3 regions of the Viridibacillus sp. NPDC096237 genome follow, and region 1 is predicted to be linked to each of the others. Evidence: riboswitches for the same ligand, from Rfam matches in the RefSeq annotation. Region 1 holds a riboswitch; each other region holds the start of a gene.
What was found. Region 1 has a riboswitch for S-adenosylmethionine ahead of ACQKMD_RS02205 (VOC family protein). Riboswitches for the same ligand answer to the same signal wherever they lie in the genome.

Region 2: another riboswitch for S-adenosylmethionine. It lies ahead of ACQKMD_RS15990 (acyl-CoA dehydrogenase family protein); the one in region 1 lies ahead of ACQKMD_RS02205 (VOC family protein).
Region 3: another riboswitch for S-adenosylmethionine. It lies ahead of ACQKMD_RS12180 (M20 metallopeptidase family protein); the one in region 1 lies ahead of ACQKMD_RS02205 (VOC family protein).

The regions. Positions count from the first base shown of each region.
Region 1 covers NZ_JBNNTI010000001.1:425,239-428,523, forward strand. Annotated here, with positions in the region: gene ACQKMD_RS02200 (amino acid ABC transporter permease) at 1-378, opposite strand, end outside; gene ACQKMD_RS02205 (VOC family protein) at 415-1,344, opposite strand; SAM riboswitch class I at 1,452-1,561, opposite strand; gene pyrE (orotate phosphoribosyltransferase) at 1,763-2,395, opposite strand; gene pyrF (orotidine-5'-phosphate decarboxylase) at 2,395-3,105, opposite strand; gene ACQKMD_RS02220 (dihydroorotate dehydrogenase) at 3,106-3,285, opposite strand, start outside.
Region 2 covers NZ_JBNNTI010000032.1:16,201-19,485, forward strand. Annotated here, with positions in the region: gene ACQKMD_RS15985 (transporter substrate-binding domain-containing protein) at 1-553, opposite strand, end outside; gene ACQKMD_RS15990 (acyl-CoA dehydrogenase family protein) at 599-1,762, opposite strand; SAM riboswitch class I at 1,875-1,977, opposite strand; gene ACQKMD_RS15995 (betaine/proline/choline family ABC transporter ATP-binding protein) at 2,231-3,285, shown strand, end outside.
Region 3 covers NZ_JBNNTI010000019.1:66,412-69,696, reverse strand. Annotated here, with positions in the region: gene ACQKMD_RS12185 (nitric oxide synthase oxygenase) at 404-1,459, shown strand; SAM riboswitch class I at 1,542-1,648, shown strand; gene ACQKMD_RS12180 (M20 metallopeptidase family protein) at 1,820-3,019, shown strand; gene ACQKMD_RS12175 (VOC family protein) at 3,032-3,285, shown strand, end outside.

The DNA of each region.
Region 1 (3,285 bases):
CAAACAAGCGTCCATTTGATTGCTCTCAACTCCATTTAAAGAACCACGTAAAATTTCAGATAAATACGCTGCATTATTTAAGCTTAGACCGATTAAGGCTGCTTGTAAGGACGTTATAACAGCCATCTCTGGGAAAATCTGAGGAAGTCCAAAATATAAAACGAATAACTGCACAAGTAATGGTGTCCCTCTAAAAAATGAAATATATAATCGAGATAATGGATATAACACTTTCATTCGATTACGATCAATGAGAACAAGCATAATACTAATAAGGAATGAAATAATCATGGATACCATAGAAACACCTAATGTGATATATACATACTTCAATAACTGTGGTAACGACTCTAAAAAATACATAAAATCAAACTTCATTTTGTCACCTTCTATAACGATTTTACTTTATTTGTTTTATGCAATTTCAAAAACAATACGATTACCACTTGGATCTTCTACCGCAAACTTATTTCCCAAATCTTGAATTTGTGTTTGTTGTTTAATATATTTTTTTGCTGTTTCAAAATTTTCTGTTGTTGGTAATTTAAACCTTACTTCTTTCAATCCTGATTCATTTTCCGCCGCCTTTTGTAGCCCCTCACCCGACCATACATTTCCCGCAATATGATGATGATAGCCACCTGTCGAAATAAAGAATGCTGTATCAATAATTACCTGTTCCTCAAAACCTAACGTATTGACGTAAAAACCTACCGATTCCTCGATATTAGCCACTCGTAAATGGACATGGCCAACAATTGTTTCTGTTGGTAATTTACCATCTGTTTCAAAATCAGCTAACGGTGCTAATTCTTTAAAGTTAAGTGGATTACTACCGCCTGGATACTTATCCCAATCTTCACGATTACGATCAGCATATATCTCAATACCATTTCCTTCAATATCATACAAATAAAATGCCTCACTATATCCATGATCACTCGCACTATCTAATCTAGCAATTGGGATGAAGCGTTCAAAGTGCGGGAAACGTGAAGCTTGTTCTACTGGACTATCAATCGTTTCCTTATTACGCAGAATTTCGAAAAATTTCGTTGCAAATGCTTCTCTACTTGGTAATAAAAATGCTGTATGGAATAAACCTGTGCTTTTAGCCGGTTGTAATTTTTCTGCTGTTTTTTCTAATTCAAAAATAACTGTGTTACTACCTTTTCCACCAAACTTAGCATGTTGTGTATTTCTCTCTAATACATCAAGACCAACTACATTTTCATAAAATGCAATTTGACGCTCCAGATCCTTTACTTTTAAAATAACACTTCCTACTTGTGTCGCTCCATTCAATACAAACTTCTCTTGTTTTCCATCAATTCTTTGTACCATCTTAAAACCTCTCTCTTTTTTATTAACCAATTACGGAATAAACAACTTCTAATAAAAAACGCTCTTTCTACATAATCTAGAAAGAGAGTTGAGGGGAGCTAATTCAACTCTTATCTCTCATGATTTCATGCAATCATGTTGGAGTTAGCACCTTCCTAAACAATAGGGGTTGCTGAAACTTCAACGGGCCAATTCCCTCAGTTTCTCAAGATAAGAAATTCAGTTAATATTCCTAGTTAACTTATTGGTTTAATTGATTTTAAAACATTTTCTATAATTTAGCAACATTTTTTCCCAATTATTTTATTTCCATGAAAAATAATTCCTTAATTCGAATTAGAATTTTGAACAATAAAAAACTAGCATGAGAGAATTCCGATTCTCATGCTAGTTTTTTTGAATGCCTAAATTAAATATATTATTTTAATTTCCCTGCTTTTAAATCCTTATGCCATTGCAGTAAACCTGGAATGTCTGATTCATCAATAGCACCTGATTCTTTTGCCGCTTCAACTAACGCTTCGAAGTTTGATAGGCTATAGTAAGGAACACCAACTTCTTCAAAGGCTTGTTCAGCACGCGGTAATTTATATGAATACACTGAAACAACACCAAGTACTTCTGCCCCTTCACGACGAAGTGCTTCTACAGCTGTAATGCTTGAGCCACCTGTTGAAATGATATCTTCTACTACAACTACCTTTTGACCTGTTGAAAGTTTCCCTTCTGTTTGGTTACCACGACCATGGTCTTTTGGTTTTGAACGTACATATACCATTGGTAAGTCTAAAATATCACTTACCCATGCTGCATGCGGAATCCCTGCTGTTGCTGTACCAGCTACTACGTCTGTTTCTGGGAAGTTTTCTTTAATAAGCGCTGCAAGACCGTTTGCGATTGTTGTACGTACTTTTGGATAAGAAATCGTTAAACGTGTATCACAGTAGATTGGTGATTTAATACCTGAAGCCCAAGTAAATGGATCATTCGGACTTAGTTCTACCGCTCCTACTTCTAACATGCCTTGTGCTACTTCTTTTTGAATTGTCATTATTGTTGTCCTCCCCATAATTGTTGTACAGCATGGTACGATTCAACTGGATTTTCTGCTTGAGTTATTGCACGCCCTACTACGATTTGCGTCGAGCTTTCTTGACGTGCGAAATCAGGTGTAGCAACACGTTTTTGATCATGTGCTGCACCACCAGCCATACGAATTCCTGGTGTTACTTTTAAGAAGCTTTCTCCACATATTTCGCTGATTGCTTTTGCTTCAAGTACAGAGCAAACTATACCATCTAAACCCGCTGATTGTGCTAACTTGGCATAATGCAGTACTGATTGATCTAATGATAAATTGATTTTTTGCTCGTTTTGCATTTGCTCTTCAGTCGTTGAAGTTAACTGAGTTACCGCAATTAAAGCTGGTCGCTCTTTACCAGCCTCCGTTCCCTCTATTAGACCTTCAAGAGCAGCCGTCATCATATTGGAGCCGCCTGCAGCATGGACATTGACTAGATCTACACCTAGTTTTGCTAAGCCTTTCATCGCTGATTTCACCGTATTTGGAATATCATGCAGTTTTAAATCTAAAAATATGTCGTGACCTTGCGCTTTAATTTTGCGAATGATGTCTGGCCCTTCTTGTAAATAAAGCTCAAGACCCACCTTCACAAATAGTGGCTCGTTGAACTGAGAAAGAAATGTCATTACTTTCTGTTCATCTGAAAAATCTAACGCGATAATAGGCTTATCATTCATTTAGCGGTGGCTCCTTCCAATTACATCTGTTATTTTGTCATAACCTAATTCATCTAGCTTTTGTGGTAATGCTTCAATGATATTTGGGCATACAAATGGATCCACAAAGTTGGCAGTACCTACTGCTACAGCACTCGCCCCCACAGATAGGAAGTCGATAACATCCTCTGCAGTTGCAAC
Region 2 (3,285 bases), on a different contig from region 1:
CAGCTTTTAGTTTCACTTTGTTATCTGGATTTTTTTGATTGTATTCATCAATGACTGTATATTGAGCATTATTTGCAGCAATTGGTGCTAGAGAGAATCCTGCTGATGCAAAGTCTTTTAGAGATTTAATATTTTCATCCTCTTTACGTAATACCAAGCCCGCACTACTTAAGCCAAGGAACTCTTTAGGATAGATGAATTTTTCTGTACGCTCTTCAGTGAAAAAGGCATTTTTGACACCGACTTGGTATTTACCTTGTTCGACACCAATTAATAAGTCGTCACTAGTTGTGCCTACATATTCAAATTTATAATCTGGTAATAATTCATCCACTAGTTTCATTACTTCTACATCGTATCCAGTTGGATTACCCTGGTCATCAATATATGAGATGGGCTTACTAGCTTGATCAAAGGCAACTTTCACCGTACGTACTTTTGATGAATCTTCCTTGCCTTTGGAATCAGATGCCTCACTTGTTGAGCAACCAGCTAAAATTGCTATTGAAGTAATACCGACTGCTGCAAATTTTAATAATTTTTTACTGAACATATCTTAAATCTCCTTTTTAATTTTTTTTAATTATTAATAGACAATCTAATTCTGTTGTTTCTGTTCTTCAATAGCTGTTAATGCCAATTTTGTAATGGTCATATCATCCATTGGAGGATTGTGTAGCCCAGCACGTACATTGCGATAATATCGTTGCAATGGATTAGAGTTTTGTAAACTTTTTGCACCTACTACGCGCATTGCTTTGTCAACGATATCAATGGCTGCATTAGTCACTGTATGTTTGGCAACAGCAATTTCATGTGTCAATGAATCTCTTCGCTGTGGATCATCGTAAGCTTCAGCTGTACCATATAGGACAAATCTAGATTGCTGTAGCTTTAACTCAATTTCACCTAATAGATGCTGTACATTCGGTAATGAACATATAGGTGAATTTAAGCTATTTGGTTGATGGTGATTTGCGAAGTGAACTGCATAATCACGGGCTGCTTGTGCTATGCCTAAATATGTTGCAGGAATATGCAATAACCAGCCATTGATTTTACCACCGCTCGGATGGTTTGGTAATTCGACTAAATCCGAGTCACTTACTTTAACATTTTGTAAGATTAAGTCATGACTAGAAGTGCCACGCATCGACATTACATCCCATGTTTCTTCAATAGATAGTCCAGTGGTATCTTTGTGAATTAAGAAGAACCCAACTTGTTGTTTATCTTCAATCCAAGCAGAGGTTAAAAAATAATCTAAAACAGGGGAAGCCGTTGTGAAGGTTTTGCGTCCGTTTATAAGCCATCCATTGTCAGATCGAACTGCATTTGTTCCAGGACGTCCGCCACGAGTGGGGCTCCCGGTGCGCGCTTCACTTACAGAACGATTCACAATAGCACCATTTTGTACTTCATTTGCAAAGAAATTAAGCTGGTCAGCTGTCCATAATTTCTGCTCATACAATTCACCTATAACACCTAGAGTCCAGCCCATTGAAAGTGAAGTGTTTTCATCGTAGCTAGCAAGTGTTTCTTGCAAAAGAACCATATCGTAAACTGAAAACCCTTCGCCACCAAATTCTTTTGGTAAAGTAATTGCGGAATAGCCAATTTCACGAAGTTGGCTAAAACTCTCTTTTGGGAATATAGATAATTCATCTACAGTCGCAGCACTTTTTGCGATTTGAACTTTTAGTAACGCCAATTTATTTAACCATTGACGTTGTAGCTCTGTTCTTATAAATATCTCTTTCATAATAAATCAACCTCATATCCTCTAAGTTTATAATTCTTATAGAATTACTATGTATTGAAGCTATAAAAAATCTCCCATTTATAAAAGAGGGAGCTTTAACGTTGTATATGCACCCTTATCGGCCAAGATTTCTCTTGCTGGAAGTAGCACCATTCTGTTAGACAGTGGTTGCTGAAGCTTCATCGGACCAGTCCCTTAGCTTCTCGTGATAAGTAATATTTTATTGTTTCAATTATTTTACTTTTTATAAAAGTGAAAGTCAATATGAAAAACAAAGTATTTTTGTAGGGATTAAGAATCGTAGTATGTGCCTAATATTACAATTAAAAATCATATAGAACTTCTAGTTAGATTTTTAATGATTATACATTTTAGTGAATATTTTTTAACTTATTATACTTTTTAGGTTTATCACTTATCAAAAGAGGGTAAACTAATCTTAGGTTATAAATTTGAGGGGGAATACTTATGCTAAAGATAGAGAATTTATCGAAAGTGTATAGGGGGGGAAAGAAAGCCGTTGACGATATGAATATTGAAATTGAACGCGGTGAATTTGTCGCCTTTATCGGTACGAGTGGCAGTGGGAAAACGACTGCCATGCGTATGATTAATAGAATGATAGAACCGACCAAAGGTACCATCTATTTGGAAGGGGAAGATTTATCGAAGAAGAATCCAGTAGCATTACGTAGGAGTATAGGATATGTTATTCAACAAATTGGTCTCATGCCACATATGACCATTCGTGAAAATATCACACTTGTACCTAAATTGTTAAAATGGTCAAAGGAAAAGAAAGATCAAACAGCAGAACGCCTCATAGAACTCGTTAATTTACCCCAAAGCTATCTTAATCTATATCCCGCGCAATTATCTGGTGGTCAACAACAGCGTATCGGCGTGCTCCGAGCATTAGCCGCAGACCAAGACATCATCTTAATGGACGAACCATTCGGTGCATTAGATCCTATTACGCGTGACACGTTACAAGACTTGATGAAAGATTTACAGCAACGTCTTGGCAAAACTGTTATTTTCGTCACGCACGATATGGATGAAGCAATTAAGTTGGCAGACCGTATTTGTATTATGCATAGTGGCCAAGTTATCCAATTTGATACTCCTGACAATATCCTATCTAACCCAGCTAATGAATTTGTTCGTGAATTTATCGGCTCTCACCGTTTAATACAAGAAAAACCAAGTGCGAAAATTGTTGATGATGTAATGATTAAACCAATCTCTATTACATTAGAGAAAAGTATTAATGATGCTTTTCGTTTAATGGTGACAAAACGTGTCGACACATTGTTTGTCGTTGATGGACAAAATCATCTAAAAGGCTATATCGATGTTGAAGGTTTAACCACAGCACGACATACTACTTCTAGCATTTCTGAAGCAGTAGAAAAAGACGTTTTTTATGTACGGAATGGTACAAAATTACAAGATTCAGTACGTCGCATTTTAAAACGAAATTTAAAACATATTCCCGTTGTAGATGAAGAGCACCGTTTAAT
Region 3 (3,285 bases), on a different contig from region 1:
TAGTTTAATAATCTGTAGATTGGCTTTAAGAAAGGCATGTCTGGAGTTTTGGTGCTAATGAAAGTAGCTCACTATCTCAAACAGGTTCAGAGTCCAGTTATGGACACTGCTTATAGGGGGCGCAGCAATCTTATTTGGATTAGGAATTTTATTTAACAGAAGAACTAAAAAAGCATAGTAAAAGCGAGGACTATTAATTGGTTTCATACCATTAATAGTCCTTTTTTATATTGGATAAGGATAAAATATTTGATTACTACAGTATTTTATTGTTCATTTTATAATAAAAATGTAGTTGCCACAAAATCACCACATTATTTAAGTCTTATGCCTTGTCTGTTGGAAATCACTTCTTCTATGATGGTAGATAGGAAGTCGAGTAGTGACAGGAGGAACTATAGCGATGTTGAATGAGGCAATTGAATTTATAAAGATGTATTATTCGGAAACGGGACAATCTGATGAGGAGTTAGTGAGTCGCATAGCTGAAGTAGAGCATGAGATTCATGACAATGGTTTTTATGAACATACGATAGATGAACTGAAGTTTGGTGCACAAGTAGGTTGGCGCAATAGCAATAAGTGTATTGGTCGCTTATTTTGGCAAACGATGCAATTACTTGATCAGCGCGAATTAAGAGATGAGCAGGATATTTTCCACGCACTTTTAGAGCATATTGATTTTGCAACAAATGATGGTCGTATTCGTCCAACGATTACGGTTTTCTCTCAACGTGATGTAAGAGTTTGGAACCATCAATTAATTCGCTATGCAGGTTATGAAACAACTGATGGTATTGTAGGCGATCCAGATTCAGTAGCGTTTACACAAAAATGTGAGCAACTTGGCTGGCAAGGACAGGGTGGCCGTTTTGATGTGCTACCACTTGTTATTCAAGTAGAGGATAGAGCCCCACAAATATTCGATATTCCAGCTGAATATATATTAGAAGTACCGATTCGCCATCCTGAGTTTGAATGGTTTGAAGAGCTTGAGTTGAAATGGTATGCGGTTCCGATGATTTCGAATATGAAACTCGAAGTAGGTGGCATCACGTATGCGGCGGCTCCCTTTAACGGCTGGTATATGGGAACAGAAATTGGTGCGCGTAATTTAGCGGATGATTATCGTTATAATATGCTTCCAATAATTGCAGAGAAAATGGGTCTAAATACAGCATCTAATTCGACTTTATGGAAAGACCGCGCATTAGTTGAATTGAATGCAGCAGTTTTATATTCGTATAAAGAAGATGATGTGAGCATTGTAGATCACCATACAGCAGCGCAACAATTCAAGCGCTTCGAAACTAATGAGCAAATTGCAGGGCGTGACGTAACGGGAAATTGGACATGGCTTATTCCACCATTATCACCAGCTACAACGCATGTTTTCCATAAACCATATGACAATGAACGTAAAACACCGAACTATTTTTATCAAAAAGCGCCATATTAATTTAGAGAATTACAGGGAATATATTGCAATTTTTAATGGAGTGACGTATCATGATTTTTAAATACTACTAATTCAATAGGTTTTCTTATCGAGAGAGATGGAGGGACTGGCCCTGTGACATCTCAGCAACCGCTATTATAGCAAGGTGCTAATTCCTGCAAGTTGATTAAAAAACTTGATAGATGAGGAGGGACTTGTATACAAAGTCGATTTCTTGGAGTGAAATATAGAAGTCGGCTTTTTTATTATCATGAAATAAATATGTAATACTATAATGAAAAGTTCTAAGAAAAAAATTTAGCTTTAATTCATAGTAAACTAATATGAATTAAAGGGATAAATAGAATGGAGGAATATTGAATGAGTGCGATCACGCAAAAAGAATTTTTAACTACAATTTATGAAGAAATAGATCAAGGCTTTGCTGAAATTGTTGGATGGAGAAGATATTTGCATGAGCATCCTGAGCTATCTTTTGAAGAATATGAAACAGCAAAGTTTATTGCAGATAAGCTTGAGGGTTTTGGTTTAGAAGTGAAAAAAGGGATTGGTGGAAATGGTTTAATCGGAATTTTAAAAGGGGAGCAGTCTGGTAAGACAATTGCTTTAAGAGCCGATTTTGATGCATTACCAATTACAGATTTAAAAGAAGTTACTTATAAATCTCAAAAAGAAGGCGTCATGCATGCATGTGGACATGATGGGCATACAACCGCATTACTAGCGACAGCAAAAACGCTCAGTCATTACTGCAAGCATTTACATGGTAACATTATTTTCATCTTCCAGCATGCGGAGGAAAAACCACCTGGTGGTGCAAAATTCATGATTGCTGAAGATGTATTAAAGGATGTGGATTATGTTTTCGGTGCACATTTAGATTCAGGTGTTCCAGTTGGAAAAGTATCTGTTGGTGATGGCTATAGAATGGCAGCAGTAGATAAATTCGCGATTAAAATTCAAGGGCTTGGTGGACACGGTGCGAAACCACAGCAATCCATCGATTCAATCGTAATCGGTAGTGAAATAGTAAGTTCATTACAGAACATAGTCAGTCGTCGCTTAAACCCTTTTGATGCAGCGGTAGTGACAGTGGGAGTTTTCCGTGCAGGTAGTGCTTTTAACATTATCGCAGATTCGGCGATTATTGAAGGAACAGTACGTACAATGACAGAAGATGTTCGTAGTAAGGTGAAAGAGGAAATTTATGCAATTGTAAAAGGGACTACTGAATCAGCGCATGCAACGTATGGAATTGATTATTTACGTGGCTACCCAGCGCTTTATAATCACCCATTCGAAACTGCACTTGTAAAAGAGTTATTTGAAAATGAGTTCGGTGTAGAATCTGTAATAGATATCGAGCCGTCAATGGGTGCAGAAGACTTTGCCTACTTTTTAAATGAAAGGCCAGGCACTTATTTCAAAGTAGGCTCTCGTAATGACGATGAACGCACACAATTCCCGCATCATCATCCGAAATTTGATTTTGATGAAAGGGCGTTATTAATAATCGAGAAATCGTTTGTGAAAATCGTTTCACATTATTTATTTAAATAAGGGGACTTGAACATGACATTATCGTTTGATCACTTAGTACATTTTGTAGATGAACCAAAAGAAGTAATTAAGCTATTACAAAGCCAAGGAATCCATGCTGTTGAAGGTGGCGTTCATGAAGGGCGCGGAACGTATAATGCACTTAGCTACTTTGATCTAAGCTATATCGAGTATCTCGGTACATATGACAGAGCTCTAATAGCTGAGACAGAGCATTTACATCACAGTCTTATTGAAACAGTAGTAAATAATGATTTCAAAGAAGG